3 regions of the Pseudomonas sp. PLMAX genome follow, and region 2 is predicted to be linked to each of the others. Evidence: riboswitches for the same ligand, from Rfam matches in the RefSeq annotation. Region 2 holds a riboswitch; each other region holds the start of a gene.
The links. A riboswitch is a leader RNA that binds a small molecule or an ion and turns the genes downstream of it on or off. The one in region 2 is predicted to bind cobalamin.
Positions count from the first base shown of each region.

Region 1: another riboswitch for cobalamin. It lies ahead of cobO (cob(I)yrinic acid a,c-diamide adenosyltransferase); the one in region 2 lies ahead of cobW (cobalamin biosynthesis protein CobW).
Region 3: another riboswitch for cobalamin. It lies ahead of DKB71_RS15175 (ABC transporter substrate-binding protein); the one in region 2 lies ahead of cobW (cobalamin biosynthesis protein CobW).

Region 1 covers NZ_CP064949.1:1,934,543-1,945,149, reverse strand. Annotated here, with positions in the region: gene DKB71_RS08990 (cobyrinate a,c-diamide synthase) at 1-829, opposite strand, end outside; gene cobO (cob(I)yrinic acid a,c-diamide adenosyltransferase) at 826-1,437, opposite strand; cobalamin riboswitch at 1,520-1,755, opposite strand; gene DKB71_RS08980 (hypothetical protein) at 1,908-2,492, shown strand; gene DKB71_RS08975 (PQQ-dependent sugar dehydrogenase) at 2,560-3,873, shown strand; gene DKB71_RS08970 (O-methyltransferase) at 4,713-5,366, opposite strand; gene DKB71_RS08965 (C40 family peptidase) at 5,385-5,921, opposite strand; gene DKB71_RS08960 (NlpC/P60 family protein) at 6,086-6,733, opposite strand; gene hda (DnaA regulatory inactivator Hda) at 6,962-7,666, opposite strand; gene DKB71_RS08950 (AI-2E family transporter) at 7,864-8,937, opposite strand; gene DKB71_RS08945 (DUF2066 domain-containing protein) at 8,975-10,039, opposite strand; gene purM (phosphoribosylformylglycinamidine cyclo-ligase) at 10,427-10,607, shown strand, end outside.
Region 2 covers NZ_CP064949.1:4,220,707-4,231,313, forward strand. Annotated here, with positions in the region: gene DKB71_RS19260 (ATP-binding protein) at 1-417, opposite strand, end outside; partial or broken gene cobN (cobaltochelatase subunit CobN) at 450-4,278, opposite strand; gene cobW (cobalamin biosynthesis protein CobW) at 4,282-5,349, opposite strand; cobalamin riboswitch at 5,448-5,660, opposite strand; cobalamin riboswitch at 5,838-6,063, shown strand; gene DKB71_RS19275 (CbtB-domain containing protein) at 6,184-6,378, shown strand; gene DKB71_RS19280 (CbtA family protein) at 6,390-7,094, shown strand; gene DKB71_RS19285 (cobalamin biosynthesis protein) at 7,091-7,504, shown strand; gene cobM (precorrin-4 C(11)-methyltransferase) at 7,588-8,334, shown strand; gene nfuA (Fe-S biogenesis protein NfuA) at 8,457-9,041, opposite strand; gene DKB71_RS19300 (fatty acid cis/trans isomerase) at 9,241-10,607, opposite strand, start outside.
Region 3 covers NZ_CP064949.1:3,265,922-3,276,528, reverse strand. Annotated here, with positions in the region: gene DKB71_RS15230 (polysaccharide deacetylase family protein) at 1-69, opposite strand, end outside; gene DKB71_RS15225 (NAD-dependent epimerase/dehydratase family protein) at 124-1,032, opposite strand; gene DKB71_RS15220 (SDR family NAD(P)-dependent oxidoreductase) at 1,083-1,817, opposite strand; gene DKB71_RS15215 (APC family permease) at 1,843-3,270, opposite strand; gene DKB71_RS15210 (transcriptional regulator) at 3,706-4,521, shown strand; gene DKB71_RS15205 (hypothetical protein) at 4,518-5,000, shown strand; gene DKB71_RS15200 (hypothetical protein) at 5,154-5,426, shown strand; gene DKB71_RS15195 (hypothetical protein) at 5,510-5,881, shown strand; gene DKB71_RS15190 (helix-turn-helix domain-containing protein) at 5,878-6,864, shown strand; gene DKB71_RS15185 (outer membrane beta-barrel protein) at 7,136-7,636, shown strand; gene DKB71_RS15180 (DUF1624 domain-containing protein) at 7,774-8,946, shown strand; cobalamin riboswitch at 8,980-9,175, shown strand; gene DKB71_RS15175 (ABC transporter substrate-binding protein) at 9,313-10,326, shown strand; gene DKB71_RS15170 (FecCD family ABC transporter permease) at 10,323-10,607, shown strand, end outside.

The DNA of each region.
Region 1 (10,607 bases), 2.3 Mb from region 2:
CAGCGTCACGGATCGGCGAGAAAAACCGCAACTCGGCACCCATCGCCCGCAACAGATCCAGGCTGGCGCCATAGGTGAAGGCAAACGCCTCATCACGGGCCACGGCGATGCGCACGCCAGCCAGAAGCGGTTCGGCCGCTATTACATCCGGCGCGGCGAAGGTCACCGCCGGTGGCAGCGCGACTTCGCAACTGCTGGCCAGGGCGTCTGCCGCTGCATCCAGGCGCACGTCCAGGTCGTTCAACTCGCTGGCTTGCACCAGGCCCAGGTGGCGACTTGGCAATTCAATGCCGGTCTCCCGAGACAAGGCGCCGTACCAGCGCAGGCCTTCGGTCAGGCTGCCTTCGAGTAGTTGCGCATGGCGCAGGGTGCCCACGCGGTTGGCCAGCACGCCGGCAAACGGCAAGTCCGGCTGATAGCGCGCCAGGCCCAGGGCCAGTGCGCCAAAGGTCTGGGCCATGGCGGTACCGTCGATCACAGCGAGCACCGGCACGCCGAAATGCCGCGCCAGATCGGCACTCGACGGCGTACCGTCGAACAGCCCCATGACGCCTTCGATCAGGATCAGGTCAGCCTCCGCGGCGGCCTCCCACAACAGGCGACGGCTTTCCTGCTCGCCGACCATCCACATGTCCAGTTGATACACCGGCGCACCGCTGGCGCGTTCGAGGATCATCGGGTCGAGAAAATCCGGGCCACACTTGAATACCCGCACCTTGCGTCCCTGGTTGCGATGCAACCGGGCCAGCGCGGCGGTCACGGTGGTCTTGCCCTGGCCGGAGGCCGGCGCGGCAATCAGTACCGCCGGGCAATGACGAGGTTGATTCACAGCTCGACGCCTTTTTGCGCTTTGATACCGGCCTGGAAGGCGTGCTTGATCATGCCCATTTCGGTGACGGTGTCGGCCAGTTCGACCATCTCCGGCTTGGCGCCGCGACCGGTGACCACCACGTGCTGCATTGGCGGGCGCCCTTGCAGGTCGCTGAGCACCTGATCGAGATCGAGGTAGCCGTGCTTGAGGGCGATGTTCAGCTCGTCCAGCACCACAAGGCCAATCGATGGGTCGCGCAGCAGTTGCTGCGATACCGCCCAGGCCGCTTCGGCCGCCGCGATGTCGCGCTGGCGATCCTGGGTCTCCCAGGTAAAACCCTCACCCATCACATGAAAACGCACCTGCTCGGGGAAGCGCCGGAAGAACAGTTCTTCGCCGGTGCTGTTACGCCCCTTGATGAACTGCACCACACCGCACTGCATGCCATGCCCCATGGCACGGGCGAGCATGCCGAAGGCCGAGCTGCTCTTGCCTTTGCCGTTGCCGGTCAGCACCAGCAGCAGGCCGCATTCGTTCGGGGAATTGGCGATGCGTTCGTCGATCACGGCCTTTTTGCGCAGCATGCGCGCCAGATGACGTTCGTCACGATCAGGGGTATCAGACATGGGGGAGCTCTCCGTTGAGGCAGGATTAACGGCGGGCAGGCACAAGAATAGACGGCAAGAAACCTGGCATCGCCCACCGTGATGCCGCTTGGATGGATCAGGCCGGTCTCCGGGCTCATGAGCGGCGTATTGCCAGACTGCGCGCCTTCCCGCATCAACGATCGACGCAGTGGCTTCTGACGCAGTTTTCACTCATTTACCGTTGCGGGGGCAGCGCCGGGATCGCAGGGCTTCATCGACTGAAGCACTCAACTCACCGGCTTCCCTGTTTCACTCTGTCGACCCAAGTCACAGAGCACCTGAAACAAGCGGCGAAGGTTAGAGGGTTGGGGGTGGAGCGTCAATTGAAGACGTGGCGGTGCCGCGAATAACTGCCCACCTTCAAGAAAGTGACGTCAATCTTGTGCCACAGGCCCAGCAGTGATATCAAATAGCCACAACACCACATCACAATAACAAGGGTGAACCCCATGCAAGGCATCATTATCAGCAATCCGCAGCTGGAATTCCTGCGTCCGGTCCTGGAACGCTGGTTCGACTGCATCGACCGCTACAACGCCGTGCGCGGCGACAACGAAACCCCCTACTGGCTCGACGAAAAAGCCAACCTCGGCCTGCTGTCCGCTGCGGCCTGGATGGCCGAAATGATCACCCTGCAACAATCACCTACCCGCAAACAGACCGAAGAAGGCGAACGCAACGGCCGCGCCGATCTGTTTATCGCCACGCCCGAAGCACGCGCCTGGCTGCAGACCACGCAACGCTGGCCACGGGTCAACAGCCTGAACCTGACCCAGGCCCTGCTGGACATCACCAGCGACGCGAAAAAAATCAGCTACGCCAGCGACCTGAAAATCGGCTGCCTGTTCGTCGCGCCGCACAAGAACCAGCAAGGCGCCACCCCCGAAGAACTTCAGGACATGGTCGATGACCTGCAAAAGGAGCACAGCTGCGCCGTGGCCTGGTATTTCCCCTATGCCTATCGCAAGTTGCGCAACGAAGCCGGTCACTATCACCCCGGTATTGCCGTGCTGCTCAAGGAAGCTCGCGGCTGACGTTGAACCATCGGGCTGCCGCGCTTCTCTATGGTTTAAGTCACTTCATTCATAGGGAAAGTCAGCAATGCGCACGTCTCAGCTGGTTTTCGTTATCGCATTAGCGGGAGGGCTCGCCGCCTGTGGCGAAACCGCCCGCTTGCAAGTCACCGACGGCACCGGGCCGTCCCCCAAGCTCCCGGAACCCAACAAGACCCTGTTCCCGACGATGAACATCGCCCCGGCCATCGGCTGGGCGGACGGCGCCAAACCCATCGCGGCCAGCGGCACCCAGGTCGGCGCCTTCGCCGAGGGCCTCGATCATCCGCGCTGGCTCTACGTGCTGCCCAATGGCGACGTGCTGGTCGCCGAAACCAACGCCCCGCCCAAACCCGATGACAACAAAGGCATCAAGGGCTGGATCACCAAGAAAGTCATGGGACGTGCCGGTGCCGCCGTGCCGAGCCCAAACCGCATCACGCTGCTGCGCGACAGCAACCACGATGGCATCGCCGAAACCCGCACGGTGTTCCTGGAAAACCTCAACTCGCCCTTTGGCATGACCCTGGTCGGCAATGACCTGTACGTTGCCGACACCGACCGGCTGTTGCGCTTTCGCTATGTCGATGGCGACACGGCCATCAAGTCGCAGCCGATCAAAGTCGTCGACCTGCCAGGGGGCACCCTGAATCACCACTGGACCAAGAACGTCATCGCCAGCAAGGACGGGAGCAAGCTGTACGTCACGGTGGGCTCCAACAGCAACGTCGGCGAAAACGGCATGGACCAGGAGCAAGGGCGCGCGGCGATCTGGGAAGTGGATCGTGCCACCGGCAACCACCGGATCTTCGCTTCAGGCCTGCGCAACCCCAACGGCATGGCCTGGGAGCCACAAAGCGGCGCGCTGTGGACCGCCGTCAACGAGCGCGACGAAATCGGCAGCGACCTGGTGCCGGACTACATCACCTCGGTCAAGGACGGCGCTTTCTATGGCTGGCCATTCAGCTATTACGGCCAGCACGTCGACGTGCGCGTCGAGCCGCCAAACCCCGACCTTGTGGCCAAGGCGATTGCCCCGGACTACGCGGTCGGCCCGCACACCGCCTCATTGGGCCTGACCTTTGCCGAAGGCAACAAGCTGCCGGCGCAGTTCAAGGAAGGCGCTTTCATCGGCCAGCACGGCTCATGGAACCGCAAGCCGCATAGTGGCTACAAAGTGATATTCGTGCCCTTCAGCGGCGGCAAACCGAGCGGTCAACCGGTGGATGTGCTCAGCGGTTTTCTCAATGATGAGGAAAAAGCCATGGGCCGGCCGGTGGGTGTGGTGGTTGATCAGCAAGGGGGTTTGCTGGTGGCCGATGATGTGGGGAACAAGGTGTGGCGGGTGTCGGCGGTGCAATAACCTGCACATGAAACAGGCCTGTCGGTCGGCCGCCTTGCTTCGGATTTGGCTTTGGCTTTGGCTTTGGTTCTGGCTTTTGATTTTGATCTTGATCTTGATCTTGATCTTCTTGCCCCATCGTGAGGCCGAGTGGAGGTTCTGCGCAGTGGGTAAACCGGCATGGATGCCGGTTTAGCCGCGCTGGGCCATGGATGGCCCATCGCGGCGGGCCCACGGAGCAGGACCGGAGCGAGGGCATGCCGAGCCACAGCGAGGCACCGAACGCCAGGGGCAAGAGCCCTTGGTTACTTGGGGCTTTTCCAAGTGACTCGCCGTAAGGGCGAAACCATAGGTGGCCGTTACCGAAGGAATGGATATGTACTCCGTCATCAAAAAAAAGGTCGGCTGTGAGATCGTCATCGCTGGCAAGCCAGCTCCCACAGTTGATCGGGTACAGCCGGGAGAGATGGGTCGGCTGTCAGGCCGCCATCGCTGGCAAGCCAGCTCCTACAGTGGATCGTGTACAGCCGTAGGAGATGGGTCGGCTGTCAGGCCGCCTTCGCCAGCAGGCTGGCTCCCACAGTAGATCGGGTACGGCCGTGGGGAGATGGTGCGGTTGTCAGGCCGTCATCGCTGGCAAGCCAGCTCCTACAGTGGATCGTGTACAGCCGTGGGAGATGGGTCGGCTGTCAGGCCGCGCCATCGCCCGCAGGCTGGCTCCCACAATAGATCGGGTACGGCCGTGTGGAGATGGTGAGGCTGTCAGGCCGTCATCGCTGGCAAGCCAGCTCCCACAGTAGATCGGGTACGGCCGTGGGAGATGGGTCGGCTTTGAGGCCGCCATGCTGTGCGCCTGGAGATCAGCGTTTGCGGCAGAGCGTCAGCCCATCACCCAACGGCAGCAACGACAGGTCTACCCGCGCATCATCCTTCAAGGCACAATTGAGCGCCTGGATGGCGCGGGTATCTTCACTTTCGGGATTCTCCTCAAGCACCCGGCCACTCCACAGGGTGTTATCGAATACTGCCAGGCCGCCGGTACGCAACAGGCGTAGTGCATGTTCCAGATAGGCCGGGTAATTGGCCTTGTCGGCATCGATGAACACCAGGTCGAACTGGCCTGGCTCGTCCAGCCTGCCGAGGGTTTCGAGGGCCGGCGCCAATCGCAGATCTATCCGCCCGGCCACGCCGGCCTCCTGCCAATAGCGGCGCGCGGTGGCGTTGTAGTCGCCGGGCAGGTCACAGCAGATCAGCAAACCGTCATCCGGCAACGCCGCCGCCATGCACAGGGCGCTGTAACCGGTGAAGGTGCCGACTTCCAGCACACGCCGTGCACCGATGAGCTTGACCAGCAAGGCGAGAAATTGCCCTTGCTCCGGCGCCACCTGCCAGCGCGCCATGGGCAGCGCCTGGGTTTCGTCGCGCAGGCGCTTGAGCAGCGGCGTTTCGCGCAGGGAAACGTCGAGCAGGTATTGATAGAGCGAATCGTCGAGGTTGAGCGTGCGGGCAGTCATGACAACACTCTCTGGCGGTTACGGATTGCGCGCCAGATGCTCCGGTTGCAGGACGCGCTTGGCACTCAGGTAGGCTCTCTGCCAATACGCCTTGGACAGGCTGTCGAGCTTGACCGTGCCACCGGTGGCCGGCGCATGGACGAAGCGCCCTTCACCGACATAGATGCCAGCATGGCTGACCTGGGAACCGCCATTGGTGGCGAAGAAGATCAGGTCACCGGTTTGCAGGCCCTCCTTGCCGACACTGGCCGCTTGCATGGAAATCATTTCGCGGGTGGTGCGTGGCAGGGAAATACCGGCAACATCACGGTAGACGTAGCCAATCAGCCCACTGCAATCGAACCCGGAGTCCGGCGTGTTACCGCCCCAGCGATAAGGCGTGCCGACCAGCCCCAACGCGCGAAACAGCACGTCTTCCGCTTCCGGAGAAAAGGCCTGGGAGGGACCGAATACGATGGGTGCACGAACCACCGGCGCAGGGGGCGGTGTGCGGCTGGCACAAGCGCTGAGCAGCGCTGCGAACAGCATGATTGCGAGGCGGGCCGACTTCGTCATAGCAGAGCATCCTGATCAGGCTGCGGCTTTTTTCTGCGCGAGTGCAGAAAAGAAAACCGCCTGCGGATCACGCAGGCGGTTTGCCATCATTCATGGATCAGAATTTTAGCGCTTATATGGCAAACTTCAAGTAAGACTTTAAGTTCGCCCTACGAAAAGTATGTTTACTTGCGAGCGGTGACGATTGGAGTCGCCGCGGGTGCCATCGCGAGAGCCCGCTTGGCTTCGATGAAGGTCTTGCTCCAGTAGCTGTCGCCCAGGCTATCGATGCGCACACCACCGCTACGGCGGCTGCTGGAGTGGATGAACTGGTTGTCGCCCAGGTAGATCCCGGCGTGACTCACACGACCGCGACGACCGTTGGTGGCGAAGAACAGCAGGTCGCCCGGCTCGAGCTTGCTGCGCGAGACCAGTGGTGCATCCACGTTGATCATTTCGCGAGTGGAGCGTGGCAGGTTCATGCCCGCTTCTTCACGGAACAGATAACCGATGAACCCGCTGCAATCAAAGCCGGCTTCAGAGGTACCGCCGAAACGGTAACGGGTACCGATCAGGGACATGCCGCGTTCGAGGATGCTGTCGGCCAGAACCGGAAGCTGGTAAGACTTGCCATTGCCGAAGCTGGCCAGTTCTTTTTCGGTGGCCGCTTCTTCCTGTTCAAGCGCTTGCTGATAAAGCGCGGAAGACTGGGCGGTAACGGAATTTTGAACCTGCTGTTGTTGTGCTTGCTGGGACACTGGCGTGTGGGCAGCGCAACCGAACAACAGGGTAACGAGTGCGAGAGGCACGAGGGGTGCAAAGCGATTTAGCATGGGCACGACCGTGGCTGATTGATGTCAAGAAGCCGAGACTATGCCCGCTATCATCCTCATTTGCAAATTCAATCGAACTTTTTGTGACTTCTTCGTTTCTCGCTGACATCTAAGCGCTAAAGCCCATTCTAGACACTTACGCAGTCGGCGCCCCCGCCGGAAAGCGGATTTTCTGCCGTCCGAAATATTCGATATATCGCTGTGGGCCTTGAATTTACAGGGCCTTGGCTACCAGCCCAAGGTCTCTTTAAGGAAAGGAATGGTCAGCTTGCGCTGGGCTTGAAGAGAGGCCTGGTCGAGTTGCTCGAGCAGTTCGAACAGCGCGCTCATGCTGCGGGTACCGCGAGTCAGGATAAAGTGCCCGACTTCGTCGGTCAGGTGCAGGCCGCGACGTGACGCGCGCAGTTGCAGGGCGCGCAGCTTGTCTTCGTCCGAGAGTGGGCGCATCTGGAAGATCAGCGCCAGGGTCAGGCGCGACTTGAGGTCAGCCAGCTTTACCGGCAGTTCGCGCGGCGAAGTCGATGCGGCAATCAGCAGGCGCCGACCACTGTCGCGCAGTCGATTGAACAGGTGAAACAACGCCTCTTCCCAGTCAGCCTTGCCGGCCACCGCCTGCAGGTCGTCCAGGCAGACCAGTTCGTATTGCTCGAGGTTGTCGAGAATTTCGATGCCGCGATCCATCAACTCGGCCAGCGGCAGGTAAACCGCCGGTTCGCCCATCTGTTCGAAACGCAGGCACGCGGCCTGCAACAGATGCGTACGCCCTACCCCGTGCTTGCCCCAAAGGTAAATCAGGCTTTCGGTCCAGCCGGCGTCGGCTTCGCACAGACGTTCGACATAGCCGAGTGCAGCGGCATTGGCGCCTGGGTAGTAGTTGATGAAGGTGGCGTCGTCACGCAGACGCACACCTAGGGGCAGCTGAATCGGTTTCATGCTGACTGAACAGTTCCAAAGGAACCGTTAGTGGCCTCTGTGTAAAGTTTGCGAAGTTTATACCCGTGAGGCCGACCGCACAATGCGACAGACCACAAGCAAAATCAAAGGTTTGCGTTAGCGCACCGGTTTTATGACAGATTCTTTGGCGCTGTGGGCAGCCCGCCGGGGTCTATCCGGGCTGCCCGTGACCCCGTCTATAGCTCGGGTTCGTCAACACCACTGTACATATCAGAATCCTTATACAAATCATGCACATGGCGCAGCAGCACCATGATCACCGCCGCCACCGGCAGTGCCAGCAAAACGCCGGTAAACCCGAACAGTTCGCCCCCGGCCAGAATCGCGAAGATCACCGCCACCGGATGCAGACCGATGCGGTCCCCCACCAGCAATGGCGTCAGCACCATGCCTTCCAGCGCTTGACCGACCATGAACACTGCGACAATGCCCATCATGGGATACAAATCACCACCAAACTGGAACAGACCGGCAATCAGCGCTGCGCCAATGCCAATGATGAAGCCCATGTACGGCACGATGGCCGCCAGCCCGGCAATCATCCCGATCAACAAGCCCAACTCCAGGCCCACCAACATCAGGCCCGCGGCGTAGATCACGCCCAAGGCGACCATCACCAGCAATTGCCCGCGTATGAAGGCGCCGAGCACCTCATGGCACTCTTCGGCCAGTGACACCGCCTGCTCTTCGCGGTCCCGCGGCAGCAGGCTGCGGATCTTCGCCACCATCAAGTCCCAGTCCCGCAGCAGGTAGAAACTCACCACCGGAATCAGCACCAGGTTCGCCAGCAAGGCTATCAACGCCAGGCCCGACGCCGTCGCCTGGGTCAGGACCACACCAACGATGTCGGTGGTCTGCCCCATGTGCTCGCTGATCGCCGCCTTGAGCTTGTCGAACCTCCAGAAGCCTTCCGACAAGCCAAACTTCGACTGCGTCCATGGCAATGCCGTGTGTTGCAGCCAATCGAGCATCTGCGGCGCCAGCTCATACAAGCGAAACAGCTGCTTGGCGAGCATCGGCACCAACACCAGCAACAGCGTGGTGAAGATCAGGGTGAACAGGGCAAATACCGCGATCACGCCCCAGGTGCGTGACAGGCCGGCCTTTTCCAGCCGATCCACCAGGGGGTCAAACAGATAGGCCAACAACAACGCCACCAGGAACGGCGTGAGGATCGGGTGCAACAGCCAGATAAACGCGCAGAGCAAGAGCACTCCACCCAACCAGAACCAACGCCGCGTATCGGCCATGTACCACTCCATTGCTTCTATATAAAGAAAGAAAATCCTACCAGCGGAAACGCAATTGCGGCGTCGGCGCCGGCGCAGGCGCGACCGCAGGGACCGAACCAGCGGCTACAGGCTGGACCGGAACCGCTGGCACCGGTGCCGACGCCTGATCTGCCGTGACCTCCTGCAATTTTGCCAGCGACAACTGCGCGCGCAATTGATCGGTACTGCCATTGACCCGGTAAAGAATCCGGTCGCCGTCGACACTTTGCGGACGACCGCCGAAAGGCTCGAGCAAACGCCCAAGGCTCGCATAACGCTCCAGGTTCATGCCCTGGACTTCGAGCAACTGCGCGGCAGAAGACCCCGGCTTGGCGACAAATCGCGGCGCCAGTCGCTGGTTCACCGCCAGCATCACCGCATCCGCCAAAGCGGCTTGATCGGCGCCTTGGGCAGTGCCGGCTTCTTTCTGGTCGCCCAGCCACAATTGCCACTTGGCTTGCCACTGGCCGCCCTCTTCCCGGGCATGCACCGCCAGCAAGGCGTCGGCATTGTAACGCTGCGATGCGTTGCGCAGTGCCGACGGATCAGCACTTTCCAGATTCGGCGCGGTGGCGACGATCTGTTCGTTGAGGTCCGCCAGCGGTAGACGCAGGGGCAGACCACGGTGCTGCGCAGCGCGGCGCAGTGGCGTCGCACCGGCCTGGCCATCACCCACCAGGCTCGCGCCCTCGGTGTAGTCGTTCAACCACCAGCCCAGGATCGACGGCCGATTGGCGCCCCACATCGCCAGCCCGGCCCGACGCAAGGCTTGCTCGGTGGTACCCGGGTCGAAATCGACTTTCAACACTTCCGGCGGGCCGGCCTCGAAGCCGTACTGGCTGATGATTTGCTGCGGGTCTTTGCGAACCGCCGCCAACCCGGGATTCTGGGGCGCCTTGGGATCGCCAGTGAGGCGCAGGACCAGCGTATCGAGCGCCCGTTGTGTCGCTTCGTCACGCTCTTGCGCCGACTGGCCGTTGACCGGTTCGCGCACCTGATAAAGGCCTTTGACGGTTTCAGCCTGGCTGACAAGGCTGACCACTGACAAGCAGCCCACAAACAAGAATTTACAAAAACCCATGGAAGATTCCTGAGGACAAAAGCGGCTGGAACAGACCGCATGAAGACGAACGAACAAGGCTGTGACCCTCGCCCGACGCAAAACATTCACACGCCCTGGGTAAGTTTTCGCACTGTGATAACGATAGACGGTTAATGACGACAACTTGTGCAGGCGAGCAGGATGTCAGCCACAGGGGGCGATGGCGTTTTTTTTTTCGGCCGATATGCCCCCTGCCGTCGGCCTGAGGATGGCCGCTGACCGTCAAGCCTGATAAAATCGCGCGCCTTCGCAGACCGGCAACAGCCGGGCACCCTCGAATATCGCGTGAGGCAATCACCTTCGTCGATGTCGGCGGTCCCGCTGGACTCGGTCGTTACCCAGAAATCCCCCCTAAAGGCCTGGATCATGAGCAAGCAACCCTCCCTGAGCTACAAGGACGCCGGTGTAGACATCGACGCCGGTGAAGCATTGGTCGAACGCATCAAGAGCGTCGCCAAGCGCACTGCGCGCCCGGAAGTCATGGGCGGCCTGGGCGGTTTTGGCGCCCTCTGCGAAATCCCGGCCGGCTACAAGCAGCCCGTGCTGG
Region 2 (10,607 bases):
CGAATGCCGATGGGAAATACCGTCGCGCTCAACCAGATTGGTGCCGCTGGCGGCCACGTCGAGCAGCAGGTCAACCAGGTGATCGGGCAGCAGATTGACCTCGTCGACATACAACACGCCGCCGTCAGCCTTGGCCAGCACACCCGGGGAAAATTGTGCGCGACCCTCACTCAGGGCCGCGTCGAGGTCGAGGGTGCCAACCAGGCGTTCTTCGGTGGCCCCCAGGGGCAAGGTGACGAACTGGCCGCTGGCCAACAGGTCCGCCAGGCCGCGGGCCAGGGTCGACTTGGCCATGCCGCGCGGGCCTTCGATCAATACGCCGCCGATCTTCGGGTCGATGGCGGTCAGGTACAGCGCGAGCTTCAGATCGTCGGCGCCGACCACGGCGGAGAGGGGGAAATGGGGGGTGTCGGTCATTGTTCAATCTCGGTCATGGTCGGTGGTGTTTATCAGCTGTCTTCTTCTATATCCAGCAACAGGTTCTCCAGGGCCTCGCGGTAATCCCCCGGCTCTTTCCACATCCCCCGCTGCTGCGCTTCGAGCATGCGCTCGGTCATGTCGCGCAGGGCATGAGGGTTATGCTCACGCACGAAATCCCGCGTACCCGGATCGAGCAAATAGGCATCCGCCAGCAGCGCGTACTGGTGATCGTCGATCAACTGCGTGGTGGCGTCGAAGGCGAACAGGTTGTCCACCGTCGCCGCCATTTCGAAGGCGCCTTTGTAGCCATGGCGCTTGACCCCGTCGATCCACTTCGGATTGGCCGCCCGGGAGCGGATGACCCGGTTCAGCTCTTCCTTCAGTGTGCGGATCTTCGGCAAGTCCGGCTGGCTGTGATCGCCGTGATAACTGGCCGCTGCCTCGCCACGCAGGCTTTCCACGGCGGCCAGCATGCCGCCCTGGAACTGGTAGTAGTCATTGGAATCGAGCAGGTCGTGCTCGCGGTTGTCCTGGTTTTGCAGCACGGCTTGCATCTGGCCCAGGCGCTGGGAGAACTGCTCACGGGCTGCGGTGCCTTCGTCGGAACCGCCGTAGGCGTAGCCGCCCCAGTTCAGGTAGACCTCGGCCAGGTCCTCGCGGCTTTGCCACAGTCGACCGTCGATCGTACCCTGCACGCCCGCGCCATAGGCGCCGGGTTTGGCGCCGAAAATGCGCCATCCGGCCTGTCGCCGGGCAGCGTCTTCATCCATCCCCGATTGCAGCAGCGCCTGACGTTCGGCGCTCACCTTGGCGGCCAGGGGATTGAGGTCGTCTGGCTCGTCCAGCTCGGCCACCGCTTGCACGGCGGCATCGAACAGCCGGATCAAGTTGGCAAAGGCATCGCGGAAGAAACCCGATACACGCAGGGTAACGTCCACCCGCGGTCGATCAAGCAAGCTCAACGGCAGGATTTCAAAGTCGTCTACCCGCTGACTGCCGGTGGCCCAGACCGGGCGCACGCCCATCAACGCCATGGCCTGGGCGATGTCGTCGCCGCCGGTGCGCATGGTCGCGGTGCCCCAGACCGACAGGCCGAGTTGACGCAAATGATCGCCATGGTCTTGCAGATGGCGTTCAAGAATCAGGTTGGCCGACTGGAAACCGATGCGCCACGCGGTAGTGGTTGGCAGGTTGCGCACGTCCACCGAATAGAAGTTGCGCCCGGTCGGCAGCACGTCGAGGCGACCGCGACTGGGTGCGCCGCTTGGGCCGGCGGGGACGAAACGGCCACTGAGGGCGTCGAGCAGGCCGCGCATCTCTGCGGGACCACAGGCGCGTCCGGTCTGGGGGCGACCACTTCGCGTAGGTGGTCGAGGATGGCGTTCACGTCAGACCAACTCGCGCTCTGTGGGGAGCGGGCTTGCTCGCAACGGTGTCAGAATGAAAGGTGATGTGGCTGACACGCGCTTCGCGCAACAGCCCGCTCCCACAGGAGATCAGCTGTGTGGCGAAAAGTTCGAGACGTTCGCGGGTGTCGCCGGTGGTGCGCCAGGGTTCCTCGCTTAGCGATAATAATGCGTTCGGGCGCGGTCCGCTCCATGGGTCGGCCAGCGCACAATCCAGCGGATCGAAGCCCAATTCGAACGCCTTGGCCAACGCCCGCAGCAGACTCGACTGCGCACCACGACCATCGCCCCGTGGAATGCGCAGCAGCGCGAGCAAGGTATCGATGCGCAGCCGTCCCACCGGGGATTCGCCAAACACGTGCAAACCATCGCGGATCTGCGACTCTTTCAAGTCACACAAGTAGGTGTCCAGGCGCGGCAACCAGATCGCCGCATCGGCATCGCTGTTCAGTTGGTCGTCCAGCTGCAATTCGCGATCGATGTGCGTGTCGCGCACCAGTTGCAGGATATCGCGCTGCAATTCCCGGGCACGGCGCGGGTCGAGCAATTGCGCCTCGTAATACTCGTCGGCCAGCAGTTCGAGGTTGCGTAGCGGCCCGTAGGTTTCGGCGCGGGTCAGCGGTGGCATCAAGTGATCGATGATCACCGCTTGCGTGCGGCGCTTGGCCTGGGCGCCCTCGCCCGGATCGTTGACGATGAACGGATAGATGTTCGGCAGCGGCCCGAGCAGTGCATCCGGCCAGCAGTGCTCCGACAGCCCGACGCCCTTGCCCGGCAACCATTCCAGGTTGCCGTGCTTGCCGACGTGGATCACGCCATGGGCACCGTAGGTGTTGCGCAACCAGAAATAGAACGCCAGGTAGCCGTGGGGCGGCACCAGGTCCGGGTCGTGGTAAACCGCACTCGGGTCCACCTGATAACCCCGCGCGGGCTGGATGCCGACGAAGGTCAGGCCAAAACGCAACCCGGCGATCATCATTCGCCCGCCACGGCACATCGGATCGCTGTCCGGCGCACCCCAGCGGTCCAGCACGGCCTGGCGGTTGGCTTCGGGCAACTGGTTGAACATGAGCCAATAGTCGTCCATCGCCAGGCTTTGCTGGCACGGACGCTGGTCGAGGGTATCGAGGTCGTTGCTGACACCGCCGAGCAATTGCTGGATCAACGCGGTGCCGCTGCCTGGCAACTGCGCCGGTAGCGGATACCCTTCCCTGTGAAGCGCACGCAAGATGTTCAGCGCTGCGGCCGGGGTATCGAGGCCAACGCCATTGCCGATACGACCATCGCGGGTCGGGTAATTGGCCAGGATCAGCGCAATGCGTTTTTGCCCGTTGGGTACCCGCGCCAGCTCGATCCAGCGCCGCGCCAGTTGCGCGACAAAGTCCATGCGTTCCGGCTGCGCGCGGTAGCAGACCACGTCGGACTGACTGCGCTCGCTGCGCCAGGCCAGGTCCTTGAAGCTGATCGGCCGGCTGATGATGCGCCCGTCCAGTTCGGGCAACGCAATGTGCATCGCCAGGTCTCGCGGGCCGAGGCCCTGTTCGCTGGCGCGCCAGCCCGGCTCGTTGTCCTGGGCACAAATGGCCTGGATCACCGGAATATTGCGGCGAAACGGTCGCAAGTGCGGTGCTTCAGGGCTCGATTGGGCGAAACCGGTAGTGTTCAAGATCACTGAGGCTGAAGTTTCATCCAGCCAGTCCTCGACCACCGAAAGGCAGCCAGGCTCTTTCAAACTGGCCAGCGCAACCGGCAACGGGTTCAACCCCGCCGCCTGCAGGCGCTGGCAGAAAACATCGATGAACGCGGTGTTCGCCGCCTGCAAATGCGAGCGGTAGAACAGTACCGCGGCCACCGGTTGACCGGCCTGCCAGTCGGCTTGCCAGTCAGTCAGTTGCGCGGGGCTTTTTCGCGGGTGGTAAATCGCCGTTCGCGGCAGGGTTTGCGGTTCGGCCCAGGCGTAGTCGCGATCCAGCCAGCGATTGGCCAGGCAGCGGAAAAAGTCGAGGGCATTGCCCATGCCGCCCTGGCGCAGAAACTGCCAAAGACGGTCACGTTCCTCGGGGCCCACGGTGCTGAGATCGCTGAGCTCCGGGTCCGGGCGATCGTCGCCCGGTACCAGTATCAGCTGCACGCCGCGCTGCGACAGCTCCACCAGCCGCTCGACGCCATAACGCCAATAGGCAATGCCGCCGTGCAGCGAAATCAGAATGACTTTGGCGTGGCGCAACACTTGGTCGACATACAGGTCGACCGACGCATGATTCTGCACCTGCATCGGATTGGCCAGGCGCACGCTCGGGTAGTCGTCGGGCAACTGCTGAGCCGCTTCGGCGAGCAGCGCCAGGCTGGAGTCGCCGCTGCACAGGATCACCAGCTCGGCGGGGGTTTGTCCAAGGTCGGCAATGTTGTCATCCGACACGAATCCGCCGGGCTGGGTCCTGAGCAGGTGCATGGGTTACACGCTGAGCGCGGCGCGCAATTGCGCTTCGAGCAAGGTGGCGTCCAGTGCCTGGCCGATCAATACCAGGCGCGTGGTACGTGCCTCTACAGCGCCCCACTGGCGGTCGAAATGCTTGTCGAACCGGGTGCCCACGCCCTGGATCAGCAGGCGCATAGGCTTGTTCGGGATCGCCGCGAAACCCTTGACGCGCAGGATGCTGTGCTCGACCACCAGTTGGGTCAACGCATCCATCAGCAGGCTTTCGTCGGCTTGCGGCAGTTCGATGGAGATGGAATCGAAGGCGTCGTGATCGTGGTCGTCATGATCATCGCCATCGTGGTGATGATCATGGTGGCTGTGACGGCTGTCGATGTGCTCTTCGGAACCGGCGCCAAGGCCGATCAGCACGTCCAGCGGCAAGCGACCGCTGCTGGCTTCGATAACTTTCACCGCCGGCGGCAATTCCTCGGCGACTTCCAGGCGCACGCGAGCCAGGTCTTCCGGGCTGATCAGGTCGGCCTTGTTGAGGATCACCAGGTCAGCGCTGGACAGTTGGTCGGCGAACAGTTCGTGCAGCGGCGATTCGTGGTCCAGGTTCGGGTCGAGTTTGCGCTGGGCGTCGACCTGGTCCGGGAAGGCGGCGAAGGTGCCCGCCGCCACGGCCGGGCTGTCGACCACGGTGATCACCGCATCGACGGTGCAGGCACTGCGAATTTCCGGCCACTGGAAGGCTTGCACCAGCGGTTTTGGCAGGGCCAGGCCCGAGGTTTCGATCAGGATGTGGTCGAGATCGCCGCGACGGGCCACCAGTTCGCGCATTACCGGGAAGAACTCTTCCTGCACGGTGCAGCACAGGCAGCCGTTGGCCAGCTCATAGACACGGCCGTTGGCTTCTTCTTCAGTGCAACCGATGGAGCACTGCTTGAGGATTTCGCCGTCGATGCCCAGTTCGCCGAACTCGTTGACGATCACCGCGATGCGGCGGCCCTGGGCGTTGTCGAGCATGTGCCGCAGCAAGGTGGTCTTGCCCGAGCCGAGGAAACCGGTGACGATGGTGACGGGGAGTTTGGCCAGTGTTTTCATCGGATGCCCTTTGGCAAGGTGGCGGGCATACGGGACGAGGACCGGCCACGCACAAGCGCGCCAGAAGCGTTCGCCACCGGATCACCCCGCCCGGTTGTAGTGAGAATCTGTATCGAGGCAGGTCTCCTGGCTGACGGTGTGCTGGCCTTCAAGCCTGGCATTCGCTGCGCCTTCCCGCGGGCTCGGACTTGAGCGTGCAGTGGCGTGGCAGCGAACATCACCGTTCACAGTTGCGGGGGCAGCCGCGGCATTGACCGCGTTCCCTTCTTAGCTTCGACAAATGCCGAAGAACCTCGAATGCGCAAGGCTACGCATGGTATTGGGGCGGGTCAATGTTCACATGAGATTGGCGGCGCCCCCTTCGCGAGCAAGCCCGCTCCCACATGGGAATGCGATCACCTGTGGGAGAGAGCTTGCTCGCGATGGGGTCGACTCGGTCCCGAGTTGAGAACCCTTGCCAATTGACGCCCGCCCCTCGCCCATGCTCTCCTACGCACCTTGTTACGGGTGCCCTTCACAGGGTGAAACGGGAAACCGGTGAATCATGTGCTTTACTCAAGCCCATGTCAGTCCGGTGCTGCCCCCGCAACGGTAAGCGAGCGAAGCGTCAGATCCACTGTGCCAACGTGGCATGGGAAGGTGACGCTTGCAGGTCAAGGCTAACGCCTGCGCCCCTCGTGAGCCCGGAGACCGGCCCGCAACACAAAGTGACCAACACGATCACTGACTCAACAAACCCGCGGTGGGCGGGCGCTGTTCGGACTTCTGCGCGCTCGGTCGTGCGAGGGCCTGCCTGCGCTCTTATTCCCCGCTGACAGAACAGAGGGAAGCGCCATGTCGATCATCAGCAGCACCGGCCACAGCACCACCGCCAGCAGCACCACTACCCTGTCCCAACGCCTTACCGCCGCCGCTTGCGCGTCGATCCTTGGCGCGTGCCTGGTGTATTTCGCCGGTTTCTCGCACATCGAAGCGGTGCACAACGCCGCTCACGATACCCGCCACAGCTCAGCGTTCCCGTGCCATTGAGACCTGCCGACATGATCAAGCGTATTGCGCAAACCGCAGGTTTCAGCGGGCTGCTGGCTGCCCTGCTGCTGACCCTGCTGCAGAGTTTCTGGGTTTCTCCGCTGATCTTGCAGGCCGAAACCTACGAGAAATCGGAACCTGCCGCCGTTGAAGTCCACGAACACGCCGCGGGCGTCGCTGCCCACAGCCACGACGCCGAAGCCTGGGAGCCGGAAGACGGCTGGCAGCGCGTGCTGTCGACCACCGGCGGTAACCTGGTGGTGGCAGTCGGCTTCGCCTTGATGCTCGCCGGCCTCTATACCCTGCGCGCGCCGACCAAGACCTCCCAGGGCCTGCTCTGGGGCCTGGCCGGTTACGTTACCTTCGTGTTGGCGCCGACGCTCGGCCTGCCGCCCGAGTTGCCGGGCACCGCGGCGGCGGATCTGGCGCAACGGCAGATCTGGTGGATCGGTACTGCAGCTTCCACCGCAGTCGGCATCGCCCTGATCGTATTCAGCCGAAACTGGCTGATGAAGATTCTCGGCGTAGCCATCCTCGCCGTTCCGCACGTGATTGGCGCACCGCAACCTGAGGTGCATTCGATGCTCGCTCCAGAAGCTCTGGAAGCTCAGTTCAAGATCGCTTCGCAGCTGACCAACGTGGCGTTCTGGCTGGCCCTGGGCCTGATCAGTGCGTGGTTGTTCCGCCGCAAAAGCGACGGTCAATACCAAGCATGACTGAACTTGGCACAGCGCCGACCCTGGTGGTCGGCCTGGGCTGCCAGCGTGGCTGCCCCGTCAGCACGCTGCGGGCATTGCTCGACCAGGCATTGCAGGCGCACCAGATCGAACTGCATCAGATCAAGGCCCTGGCCAGCATCGACCAGAAGCGCGGCGAACCGGCCCTGAGCGAACTGGCCGAGCAGCTTGGGCTGCAGATGATGTATTTCAGCAGTGAACAACTGGCGGGCTATCAACCCCGACTCAGTCACCATTCGGATATCGCCTTTGAACGGACCGGGTGCTATGGCGTGGCAGAAAGCGCCGCCCTGGCGCTGGCCGAACAACTGGCCAACGCCCCGGCCAAATTGCTGATCCCGCGACAAAAATATGCCCAGGCCACCCTGGCATTGGCCGGCGCCGCGTAAAATCCCCGATAATCCACACGTTCGATCATGAGCAATCTTCATCTGAAGCCTGCCCATCCCCCTATTTCCAACAGGAACTGACGATGACCGTCTACTTCATTGGCGCAGGTCCCGGCGACCCCGAACTGATCACCGTCAAGGGCCAGCGGCTGATTCGCAGCTGCCCGGTGATCATCTATGCCGGCTCGCTGGTGCCCGCCGCGGTACTGGAAGGACACCGCGCCGAACGGGTGGTCAACAGCGCCGAATTGCACCTGGAACAGATCATCGAACTGATCAGCGCGGCCCATGCCAAGGGTCAGGACGTGGCTCGCGTGCATTCCGGTGATCCGAGCCTGTATGGCGCCATCGGTGAGCAGATTCGCCATTTGCGTGAACGGGATATTCCTTTCGAAATCATTCCCGGTGTCACCGCAACGGCAGCCTGCGCGGCGCTTCTGGGCACAGAACTGACCTTGCCGGACGTGTCACAGAGCGTGATCCTGACGCGCTATGCCGACAAGACCGTGATGCCCGCCGGAGAAGAACTGGCCAGCTTGGCGCAGCACGGGGCGACCATGGCGATTCATCTGGGGGTCAATCACCTGGCAAAAATCGTCGAGGAGCTGCTGCCGTTTTACGGCGCCGACTGCCCGATTGCGGTGATTCACCGGGCGACCTGGCCGGATCAGGATTGGGTGGTGGGGACGCTTGAGGACATTGCCGGGAAGGTTGAAGCCAAGGGGTTTCGGCGTACGGCGTTGATTCTCGTGGGTCGGGTGTTGGGCAGTGAGCATTTCAGTGAGTCGTCGCTGTATCGTGCTGGACATGCGCATTTGTATCGGCCATAGGGCCTCTTCGCTGGCAAGCCAGCTCCTACAGATTTTGTGTTGACCGCGATAGGGCCAGTGGATTTCACCCATAAAAAAACGGCGCTCACGGGGCGCCGTTTTTTTATGCCGCAGCGAACACCTTAGTAGTAGGCGTTTTCTTTCTGCGTGTGGTCAGTCACGTCACGCACACCCTTGAGCTCGGGAATACGCTCGAGCAAGGTGCGCTCGATGCCTTCCTTCAAGGTCACGTCGGCCTGGCCGCAGCCTTGGCAACCGCCACCGAATTGCAGGACGGCAATGCCGTCTTCGACCACGTCGATCAGGCTGACCTGGCCGCCGTGGCTGGCCAGCCCCGGGTTGATCTCGGTTTGCAGGTAGTAGTTGATGCGCTCGTTGACCGGGCTGTCGGCGTTGACCATCGGCACTTTGGCGTTTGGCGCCTTGATGGTCAGCTGGCCGCCCATGCGGTCGGTGGCGTAGTCGACCACGGCATCGTCCAGGAACGCTTCGCTGAAATGGTCGATGTAGGCGGTGAAGCTTTTCAGCCCCAGCGCGGTGTCTTCGGGTTTTTCTTCGCCCGGCTTGCAGTAGGCAATGCAGGTTTCGGCGTACTGGGTGCCAGGCTGGGTGATGAAGACGCGAATGCCAATGCCCGGGGTGTTCTGCTTGGAGAGCAGATCAGCCAGGTAATCGTGGGCGGCGTCGGTGATGGTAATAGCGGTCATGGAAACTCCTCGCAGGCTTGGACGCAGTTTACGCCAATCATCGCCGCGGACAAAGTCCTAGTATTTTTGTCGGGAAAAGATGCGGAGCTTACCCCTGTGGGAGCGGGCTTGCTCGCGAAGGCGGTGGAGCGGTCACCATTGATGTTGTCTGACATGACGCCTTCGCGAGCAAGCCCGCTCCCACAGGGGGTTCGGGGTTTTAGAGGTTCTCGTAGCGATTCATGTCCAGCACGCCCTCTTCCACCGGTTCGGTTTCGTGGATATAGCGACTCAAATCATGGAAATACTGCCAGAACTGCGGGTGGCTGCGACGGATCCCCCAGCGCTCGACGATTTTCTCCAAACGATTGGCATCCTTGGCATTCTCCATCTCATCGACAAATTGTGGCACTTGATCGGCGGGGATATTGAACATGAAGTTCGGGTAACTGCTCAGAACCCCGGGGAAAATGGTCAGCGTGTCGAGCCCCGGCTGGTACCGTAGCGACTCACCGATCAGGAACGCCACATTACTGTGCGCGCGGTTGCGCAGCAGGCTGTAGACCACACGCTGACCGCTCGCGGTTTCGACCCGCAGCATGGTCGCTTCCGGCAGTAGATCGATGACCCTGAGCCCGGCTGCCGGCCGTGAGGCCAGGCGACTCAACGACTGCTCGGCGGCCTGCAGCGCTGGATCGATGTTCGGCCGCGAGCAATAGGCGCCGTCGCAGCGGTTGATCGGATCAGGCCTGGCATCCAGCTCGCCGTAGCGTGCCAGCAACTGCATCGCAAAGTCGCGCTTGGGGTCCTGTTCGTTGAGTTTCAGCGCGGTCGGCGTGTCGTCGTCGATGGATTCATAGTCCAGCCACATCTTGAATCTCCCGCTGTTCTGGTACCAGTCGTCGAGGTACCCCTCCCGCGAGTCAGCCGGCATCAGGCGCAGGAAATTCTGCTCGGCGCCATTGCGGATCAGGTCGAAATACAGGCGCGTCTGGGCCTGGTGGGACACATTGCCAAACACGTCGAAATTCACCGCCAACTGATAATAGGTGCGCTCCAGCAGCGGGAAATCGAACAGCCACATCGTCTGTGGCACGTCGCCGATCAGGCCCTTGGTCACCGCGGCGCTGTCGAAGTGGCGGAAAATGCTCAGCAGCGCGTTTTCGTTGCCGGCCCACAGGCTCGACCAGCTTGGCGCCGGTAGATCGGCGTAGCTGTCCCGACGCAGCGCCTCGTATTCGTTGCGTTTGTCGCGGTAGTCGTGCCACAGGGTGAGGACGCTGCCAACGTCGTCGTTTTGCCCAGGCATCGCCAGCAACGGCGTGGCCTGGCCGCGATAGTTCGGGTCGGTGATGTAGAGGTCGTGTTCCGGCGCCTGGAACAGCGCCCAGAAGTTGTCGCGGATCACATCCGTGGCGATCTGCCCCCGGCAGACCGGGCCACGAATGAAGGTGCGCACGAAATACTCGGCGTTATCGAGCATGAACTGATAACGCGCCTGGGCCGGGATCGCTTCGAAGGTGGAAAAGGGGTTGGCCCGGCGTTCCGGGCCGTAACCCGGCAAGGCATTGACCTGCCAGTCGCCGT
Region 3 (10,607 bases), 950 kb from region 2:
ATCCATATCAAAGGTAAAGGCCACGGCGCAGCGTGCACCGTTTGGCCAGACAATCGGATTTTCAATCATGCTTAATCACCCGTGAGTATTGAACGTTCACCAACAACAGCGACCCAGCGCCGATCAATACTCGTGATCGATCAGCCAGTTGGAATAATGGGTGAGGCCTTTTTCCAGCGACCACTGCGCTCGATAACCCAACTCCCGCTCGGCGGCACTCAGGTCCCATTCGCCATGGCGATCGAGGTGCCAATAACCGCCGCCCACTTCGATACGCGCTTGGGGAATGATCTTGCGGATGATTTCAACGGCTTGATGCAGCGTCCAGGAGCGATCACCGGCAATATTGAAGACGCCGCCTTTGAGGTCCCGGGTTTCGGCCGCCATCAATACGGCACGCACGACGTCTTCCACGTGGATGTAGTGGAACCTGTGATCGCCGCCCGAAGCCAAGGTAAATGTTTCACCACGGTGGACGGTTTTGAGGATGTCCCTGAGCACTTGCGGCATCTTGTTTTCCGGGCCATACACTTCGGCGATTCGCAGGGAAATCACTTCCATGCCATAGAGATCGTTGTAGACCCGGCCAAAGTGCTCGGTGGCAATCTTGGTGACGCCGTAGGGCGTTGTCGGGTAAGTCGGTGTCTGTTCATTGATCTCTCCCTCGAAATGCCCATAGACCGTTTCCGAAGAAAAGTTGACCAACTTCTTGATGCCCGCCAGGCGCATGGCTTCAAGCAAATGGAGGGTGCCGTCGATGTTCGCCGTCACTGTCGTGATGGGCAGGTCGATGGACAAGTCGGGATGGGACATGGCCGCCGTGTGAATGACACGATCAACGCCATGTTCCTGGATGGTTCTAACTATCCTCGGGATATCGAACAACTCTCCCTGCACAGGGGTCATGAACTCGGACCTGGCTTCGGAGTAGTCACGGTTGTAACTCACCACCTTGACGCCTTGTTCGCTGAGCTTCCTGGTCAGGTATCTGCCCACATAGCCCAAACCACCGGTAATCATTACAGCGCTCATGTTGTTTCCTTCTTGTTATTAGCGGTGAAGTCAAACTTCAAGACACCCAGCTAGATCGCAGCGCCGCCATTGGGGCTGATGATCTGTCCAACCATGTAATCACCGGCGGGCCCGGCCAGGGCTTCGACCATGGCGGCGATTTCATCCGGCTTGCCAAAGCGCCTCAATGGCAGGCTCGCACGGGTTTCATCGTTGAATTCGAGGGTGTCGTTGATCAGCATGTCGGTCTCGATCGGCCCCGGCGCCACCGAGTTGACCAGTACACCTTTGGGGGCCACTTCCTTGGCGACCGCCTTGGTCAGCGCGATCACCCCGCCCTTGGAAGCGCAGTACGCGGCATAGGTCGGGAAGCCGATCAGCCCCAGCTCGGAGCTGATGTTGATGATCCGCCCCTGACCGCGTGCGAGCATGCCCGGCAACACCGCCTGCATGCAGGCCCAGGTCCCGCCGAGGTTGGTGCTGATCATCTGCTCCCACTGCGCCCAGGTCGTTTGCTCGACGGTCGCTGAAACCAGTCTGCCGGCATTGTTGACCAGGATATCAACCCGCCCGTAGCGACCCTCGGCTTCGCGAATGATCCCGGCCGCGGCTTCGGGATGACTGATATCGGCCTGGACGGTGATCCCGTCGCCACCGTTGGCTTCGGCTGTGCGGATGACCTCGTCCAGTTGATCCCTGGTGTCGAAGTAGTTGAGCACCAGATGATCACCACTTGCCGCAAAACGCCTGGCGATGGCCAGCCCAATACCCCTTGCAGCGCCCGTGATAACGACGACACGTTTCATAAGTTCTCCGATGTTTTTTAAAAAATCAGGACTGTTGAGCCTTGGAAAGTACCGGCTTCCTGGAGACACGCGATTGCCAGACCAGGATCAGTGCGCCAGACAGTATCGTCAGCGCGCCCAGGTACCAGGCCGTGTATTGATCCTCTGGCGAGACCGGATTGGCGCCGGCGGTGTAACCGATGTATCCCAGGACGAGAATGGCGAGAGTTGCAGGGATCGCCAGTGCGAACGCGATTGCCAAACGCTGACGGCGGAACGTCATGACAATGAAGGCAGCAATGGCAGCCATGTAGGACATCACCAGCGTGATAGTCACCACGTCGTAGTACCAGACGATCTTGTCCAGCGGCTTCCACCACAGCAGTGCAATGGCGACGGCCGCGACGATCACGCTGGCGAGCCAGGGCGACTTGGTCTTGTTGACGGCACTGAGCGCCAACGGCAGATGCCCTTCTTCACTCATGCGATAAAGCGTGCGCGCCGCTGCACTCGAAGAGATCTGCATGCCGGCACAGGCCGACGTAATCACCACGAACAAGGCAATCCAGGCCAGGGCTGGTGGCAAGTAGACGTTTGCCACCGCGGCGATTGGCCCACCGTTGCCGTCCTCGATGATGGCCGCCAGTGTCTCCACGGGCACGGCGTACTGCCAGCCGATGGCCGCGAGGGTGTAGATGACGAAGGCGGACGTCAGCACGAGCAACATGGAGCGTTGCACGGTACGAACCGGAATCCGCGACTCCTCGATGTAGTTGATTGCCGAATCGAAGTTGGCGAGCATCCATACACCGAACAGCACCCCTGGCCCGATGGCTGACCAGCCGTCCGCCCCTTCTGGCGTGTACATGGACAGCACCGACAGGTCCGGTACCTGAGGGTCGATGATGCCCATCAACCCGAGCCCGGCAACGACACCGATCTCGAAAATCAGGAAAATGCTGGCAATTTTCGCGGTGGCATTGACGCCCTTGCAGGAAATGGCCAGGAAGACCAGGACCATGCTTGTGCCAATCAGTTTGGCGTTGAGCGCACCCGCCAGGGCCGGGAACAGCGCCTGGATATATTCGGTGCCGATGATTGCGCACATGGCCATTACTGCCGTACAGGCAACGGAGTAGGCCCAGCCGAGAATGGTCCCGACGCTGGTATGCAGGAAACGCGAGGTGAAGGTAAAGACGCCGCCGGCCGAGGGGGCCTGGCGAGTGAGGGAGATCATGCAGAACGCCATGACCAGCATGGGGAAGAAGTACGCAATCAATATGGCCAGCGGCGCATGGTGGCCCGATATCGAGTAAAGAATCGACATCGAAGAGGCGGCAATCCAGCCCGGAGCATTAAAACCAAGTGCGGAAAACGTAACATCCCTGGTTGTGAGCGTCCCCTTGTTCAGCGCTGTATCAAGTTCACGAACAGTTCCGTCACGGTCATAACCGATGATTTCATAGAAGTTCATTTATCAGGCTCTGATTAATAGCTATAGAAGATCTTGTAGCGTCAAACCGTGGGAATCGGTTTGAACGCCGCTCTTATTATTCAACTATGCAAAATGCAGATACTCACAACCCGAACAGGCTAAAAACAAATAGCTTATTCAGAGTTGACTTGCAGCTTTGTTGTTTTTATTGCTGTGGTTTTTAAACCTTTGAATGGGTGGCCAGTATAGAAACAGCCAAAAAAAACCTACCATCAGGAATTTCCGATCTTTGCATCTGAATGGGCGAAGTAAGGCTCGCCCACCTTGCAGTTTTCGGATAGCGCCGGTCACTCGATCCGCGCATCATCACCGCCCCCGCTCATAGCCGTTCCCTTCGACAAGAATGCACTGCGTCAAATCGGCCTCTGAAACCGTCTCTATACTCAGCCAGAACCACCTGAACGGAGGACTCCCATGCGCTACGCCTTCACATTGAAAAATGGTGCCATGGCCCTTTTCGATCCAGACACCGCCTTGCTTACCCTCACCACGCCCCATGGAGAAGTACAAAGCACTACGATAGGCAGAGCAGAATCGCGCCTACTGGAGCTGCTGCTCATGGAGCCCGGCCAGACTAAAAGTCGTGAAGAGATCATCGACTACACCTGGAATGACCGCGTCGTCGCCTCCGGCAGTTTGAACCAGGCAGTTTTCTCCCTTAGAAACATTCTCAATGACAGTCGTGATCACGAGATTCTGATGACGGTTCCGCGAAGAGGTTATTGCTTCAACCGTCTTTATGTAGTCGATGTCCCCACAAATCCCCCAACACCCTCGGAAGATGTTGCGCCTGTGCTCGCCGTTGAAGAGCCGGCGGCGTTCGGGAATGACGATCTTGCGGTGCCTTCAGCAAAGACCAGGAAATCAACTTACCTGACAAAAGCCCATTTAATCGGCTATGTGCTGACCTTGGCAGTCTGCGCCTACACGGGTTTCCACTCAGGTTTCGACACATCGAAAATAGAAGTCTCCACCCTCAAACAAAATGAACTGGTCATCCATGCATTAGGCGAGAGTGTCGCCGAAGCTGAATCGCTGAGGGACCTCTCGGCGACCCAGGTGCAACAGCTACCGCCAAACTTGAAAGGCGAAGTCTGGTTGAACCTGTTTAAAACAAACTACTCTGTTTCGTGCGTTCGTCCGGATCTAAGCACTGCAAACCTGCAATTGAATAGCGGGCAAAAAGACCTTGCCCCGATGATCCGGCAATGTTTGGAAGCCACCCTATGAAGTCAATGACCTCTTCAACTGTTCACTGGATCGTGCTTGCAATCATCAACGCCGCCTGTGTCTTTTCCCTGACCTATTCGCCCTCTTATTACATGGAAAATATCAGTTATCAAACCATGACTCGTCAATGGCTGGAGGACTCCAATCAACTCAATACCGAAGAGTACCTGACCATCGGCCATGGCCGACTGACACAAACCACGATTGAAAGCCTGAACGGAAAGATTCGTAATGCAACCATCTCGGCGCAGATTGTCCGGGAAAGCAAACACCATGTGCAAATAAAGATCAGCAACGTCAAACTCAGCCAGGACACTGAATTATTCGCCATTGAAAAGACGCCGGATCTGTTTTTCAGGCGTCAATTCGTTCTACAGGAAGGCGCCGTTCTCAACTATGAGTTGCTCCCCACCTCCAACAAAAACGCCGTATGCTTTTATGTACATGACATTGGCCGCTTGCGCTGCATGAATCACTGAGACATCTGCAACCCATCACATCAGAACAAAAATAATAATTACTAATTTGAATCAAACCCCCTCCCCCCGCAACATCCCGCCTTTGTAGCGCTCGAAGTCGTTCCTGCTGACATCAGCGTTGAAAACATACATTTTCCGCGAGTCATCAAATCAATGATAACCAGGATCCTGGCAGCTCTAGCGCTGGCTGCACTATCGTTTGCTGCAGCGGCACACAATGAATATTCGGTCGGCAGTACGGAAATCGAACTCTACGAACTGGAATTGAGCCCGAACGAAACAATCAAGCTCAAGCACTTGAAAATCTACTCTGAAAAGCAAGCCCATGACGATGAAGACGCTTTTGACAACGCCTTGCCTGCCCCGCCACAAAATCAACAATCGGAGTCACGACCTGTCGCTGACTCCAGTTTGAGCGAAATATGAGTTTTTGACTTCAACCAGCATCGTGGGAGCAGGACTATCCGCAGGCACTGCCTGAAAACATCATCAACAAGGAACGCACGTCAATGCTGCTAAGAAACCTCGCTACCGTATCCTTTGGTGTATTGCTGTCTCTCAAGGCCTTGGCTGATGACAAGGAACTCTATGGCGCCGACCTGACGCGTCTTGAAAGCAACACGAACAAGCTGAGCGATGAAAAGTCCGATTACAGGATTGTCACAGCCTATCGTGCTGAGGATTTTTTTGCTTTTGATGCGGCAGCCATCGGCCCGGCCAGCCAGAAAACCGCGATCTTTGGATCGAACCTGGCACCCGATAAACTTCAAGGCCTGGTGGAGTTATCCTCGAGCGACGCGTACGTCTTTACTGCGGCATTGTCGATGCCTGAGAAAAACCCGGGCACTGTCCAATTAGCTGAAGAGCAATCTATTCCATGAGCATCATGATCCCTGATGAAGTCTTTCACGTAACGGCCACGCCTGCGGACCAAACCGATAGAACAGTTGGCCGTTGGCAGCTGAGCCTCGCCCCGTTGGAACACGAAGCAAACATCAGGCAGCACAAGCTCTTTCAGGGTTCCAGGCTGCAATGCAGTCGTCTGGAGTTTGACTCAACCGTCACCTTGATGGGTTGTGTCCCTCAGGGCTTTGTAACCCTTGCCATTTCACAGGCTTTGGTGGGTCGACCCACGGTCAATAATCATCATTTGTGGCCTAACGAAATCATCGTGTTGTATAGCGGTGAGCCCGTGCACTACACCTGCGAGCCGAATGAAACGCTTTTCACCCTGACCACGACTCTCGAACATTACGTACATTGCCTTGGAAACCATTCTTCCATCGATATGCTGCGGGATAGAAAGGAGCAGCGCTTTCAGGTTGCACATTACCAGTTGGTGCAATCCGCCATTCAGGCGATCAACGCCTACTCCATGGACGCCACCCCGCCTCGTTTGCAACCGCTCAGCTGCGCTGAAACTTCAGCGGCTGAAAGTGCGTTGCTGATTTCTCTGCTACGGGCCCTGATACCTGTTGGCCGATCCGCGCTTACTCCCCCGCGAAGAAGAAAGATCGCAATAGAGGCCATGCAATACATTCATGAAAACACCAAAAAATCCCTCAGCATGAAGGCGTTGGTCAAACAACTGCAAACCACAACTCGCAGCTTGCACCATGGCTTCGTCGAAACATTCGGGATTTCGCCGATCGCTTACATCAAGAACCTGAGACTCGCTCGTGCCCGTCGGGACTTGATCCGCAACACTTGGCCGACGGTCACTGAAACCGCCATGTATTGGAATTTTCACCATCTGGGCCGGTTTTCCAAAGCGTATCAGGATGCTTATGGAGAAACCCCCTCGGAAACGGCCAGGCGTAACTCTGCAAAACTGGCCACGGCCGCCAAAAATAACAATCAATAATTTTCATCCAACAACCTGAATGGTCAGCATGCTTGTTTCTACCCAAGGGGATAAGCATGCGCTATCGACTGAATTCGCTTCCACTCAAACAGAAAGTCATCTTTTGCCTGGCCGCCTATTTATCGGGCGTTGCCTTAGCCTGGTTGGTTAACACCTATCAAACCCTTTGAAGCCATTCATAAATATCAATCAATGACTTCAATCATTCTTCACGCTCATTCAAATTCTCGGCCAACACCCATCGACAACCCGTAGAAGGACCCTGCCTCACATGCTATTTCGAAACCTTGGCTTCGTTTCACTGCTTTCGTTACTGTCTTTTCAGGCGCTCGCTGATGACAAAGGTTTATATCTTGGCGCTGGCGTCAGCAGCATTGAAACCGACAAAGTCCATTTGAACGATGAAGACACCAGTTATAAGGTTTTTGCAGGTTATCGACTCAACGGCTATCTGGCCTTCGAAGGCGCCTTCGTTGATCTCGGCCAATTCGAAGACAGCAATCTGGATTTCGACGGTAAGTCTGTCCAGGCCAGTGCCCATCTCGGCTTTCCGTTGGGAGACCGAGTGCGCGTATTCGGCATTGTCGGTGCCCATGCCTGGGATGCTGACGGCAATGCCGCCGATGACGATACGGGCGTGGACCTGACCTACGGTGCCGGCGTTGAACTCGATGTATTTCGCAACATCGGTGTCCGCGCTGAATATGAAGTACTGCAGGTCGGCAACATGGACCTGAATCAAACAACGGCATCCGCTTATATTCTCTTCTAAACCCCTCCTGAATTGAGCGGCCTTGCGGGTCGCTCAACCTCAAGCCTTCATCCCCCCGCTGTCTTGCCCTGTTGACCTCTTTTTTTTGCCCGGATTAAATGTTATGTTATATCAATACTCACGGACCGCGACTTTCAATGACAAACCTTGTTCAAACCCCACCCATCACCAGCGTTAGCCAACGCCTGATGTCCATCGACGCCCTCAGGGGATTGGTGATCATCTTCATGCTGCTGGATCACGTGCGCGAAACCTTCTTCCTGCACCGCCAGGTCACCGACCCGATGCTCATCGACAGCACTGAACCGACGTTGTTTTTCAGCCGCACGCTCGCCCATTTGTGTGCGCCGGTGTTCGTCCTGCTCACGGGCTTGTCTGCGTTTCTGTACGGTGAAAAGCATCAGGGCAAGCACGCCGTGTCGACCTTTCTGTTCAAGCGTGGCCTGTTCCTGGTGGTGCTGGAGTTCACCCTGGTGAATTTCGCCTGGACCTTCCAGTTCCCGCCCACCGTGATTTACCTGCAGGTGATCTGGGCGATCGGCGTCAGCATGATTGCCCTCGCCGCACTGGTCTGGCTGCCGCGACCCATCCTCTGCGGCCTGGGGCTGATCATCGTGGGCGGGCACAATCTGCTCGACTCCCTGCACTTCCCGGTCGGTTCGGCGCTGCACATCCCTTGGGCCATTCTGCATGATCGCGGCTGGATCGAATTCTCCGACAGCCTGCGCCTGCGCACGTCGTACCCGGTGCTGCCGTGGATCGGGGTCATTGCCCTGGGTTACAGCATCGGCCCCTGGTTCGCCCGCCCCGCCTCGACCGCCCTGCGTCAACGTTATCTGTTGCTGGCGGGGGCCGGCGCACTGATCGGTTTTGTCCTCCTGCGCCTGGCGAACGGTTATGGCGAGGCACACTGGGCGGTCCATGAAAGCACCACACACACCCTCATGAGCTTCTTCAACATCACCAAATACCCACCTTCCCTGCTGTTCCTGTGCCTGACGCTGGGCATTGGGCTCTTGCTGTTGCTGGGCTTCGAGCGGGCCCGGCAACACAAGTGGATCAGCACCCTGGCGGTCTTTGGCGCGGCACCGATGTTCTTCTACCTGCTCCATCTTTATGTGCTGAAAGTGCTGTACCTGGTCAGCGTGGCGTTGTTCGGTCTGAACCACGGCGACTACTTCGGGTTCGATGGCATTTGGGCCGTGTGGCTGACTGCCGTGCTGCTGGCTGCGGCGCTGTATCTGCCGGTGCGCTGGTTCGCCGCATTGAAGGCGCGTCGGCGTGATATCGGCTGGCTTAAATACTTCTGATCAGGAGATGGGTTCGCCTCGGGCGGCATGATCGACTACCATGCCGCCGCCGGTTTCCACATGGGATTAATAGGGAATCCGTGATGCTGCCAACGCATCAAACGGAACTGCCCCCGCAACTGTAGGTGCTGAGCCTGCTCCTGAATTGCCACTGGGATCGAATCCCGGGAAGGCTGGAGCAGGCGATGACGCACCAGTCAGGAGACCTGCCGGCCAAGCAACAATCACTAACCGGCGGGGTGTCCGGGGAGGACATCCTTGTGCGCGCGTCACCCAGGTGACGGGCCCTGCTCTGCCTTTTCGGCAGCGTTCGATGATGTGTTTCCAGACCCTTGCGCCGAGTACGGTTCAAATGGAGATTGCATCATGCTGCTGCCCCGCTTTGTCGCCCTCGTCACGGGCCTGGGTCTAACTTCCCTCGCCTGTGCCTCCCCTACTCATTACCCGCTTACAGTCGAGAACTGCGGCAGCACGCTGACCTTCGCCCACGCCCCTGCCCGGGCGGTGACCATCGGCCAGGCCGGCACCGAGATGCTCTTCGCCCTGGGATTGGGCGACAAACTGGTCGGTACTTCGCTGTGGTTCAATGATGTGCTGGCTCAGTACAAGGCGCAGAACGACAGGATCGAACGCCTGGCCGATAACGAGCCGAGTTTCGAATCGGTGATCGGCAAGCGCCCGGGGCTGGTCGCCGTGGAGCTTGAGTGGATGGTTGGCCCGCAAGGCGCAGTCGGTACTCGCGAGCAGTTTCACGAGCTGCAGATTCCCACCTACCTGATGCCCTCGGACTGCGAGTCCAAGGACAACCTGGTGGGTGCTGACGGTACTCGCCTGCAGCCGTTTCGGATTGAAAGCATTTACAAAAGCGTCACCCAACTGGCCGAGATCTTTGACGTCCAGGCCCGTGGGCAACAGCTGAACGCACAACTGCAGGCCAGCCTGGCCAGGTCCATGGCCCTGGTGCAAGGCAAGGACCTCAAGCACACCAGCGCGCTGGTCTGGTTTTCCAGTGCCAGCCTGGATATCGACCCCTATGTCGCCGGGCACAAGGGCATTCCCGACTTCATGCTCAACACCCTGGGCGTGCGCAATGTGGTGCAGTCCGACGAAGAGTGGCCAACCGTTGGCTGGGAAACCATCGCCAAGGCCAACCCGACGTTCCTGGTGATCGCGCGCATGGATCGCCGGCGCTTCCCCGCTGACGACTATCATAAGAAACTGCAATTCCTGCGCAGCGATCCTGTGACCCGCAACATGGACGCGGTGAAAAACAACCGCATCATCATCCTCGACGCCATGGCCATGCAGGCCAGCCTGAGAACGTTCGAAGGTCTCGAAGCGCTGGCCACCGCCATCAACGGCTACGACCTGCCGCAATGACCAGGACGCTGATTCGCACCCTGCTTGCGTCGCTGATACTGCTGCTGGCCGTGACCGCCGGTGTGGCCATCGGTGAAACCAACATTGAATCGGCGGTGGTGTTCCAGGTGCTGGCCAACAAACTGTGGTCTGCAGGTTACGCCCTCGATCCCATCGACGAGGGCATCGTCTGGAACTACCGCCTGACCCGCGCGCTGGTGGCGGCGGCTTGCGGTGCGGGCCTGGCGACTTGCGGGGTGATCCTGCAATCGCTGCTGCGCAACCCCTTGGCCGATCCCTAC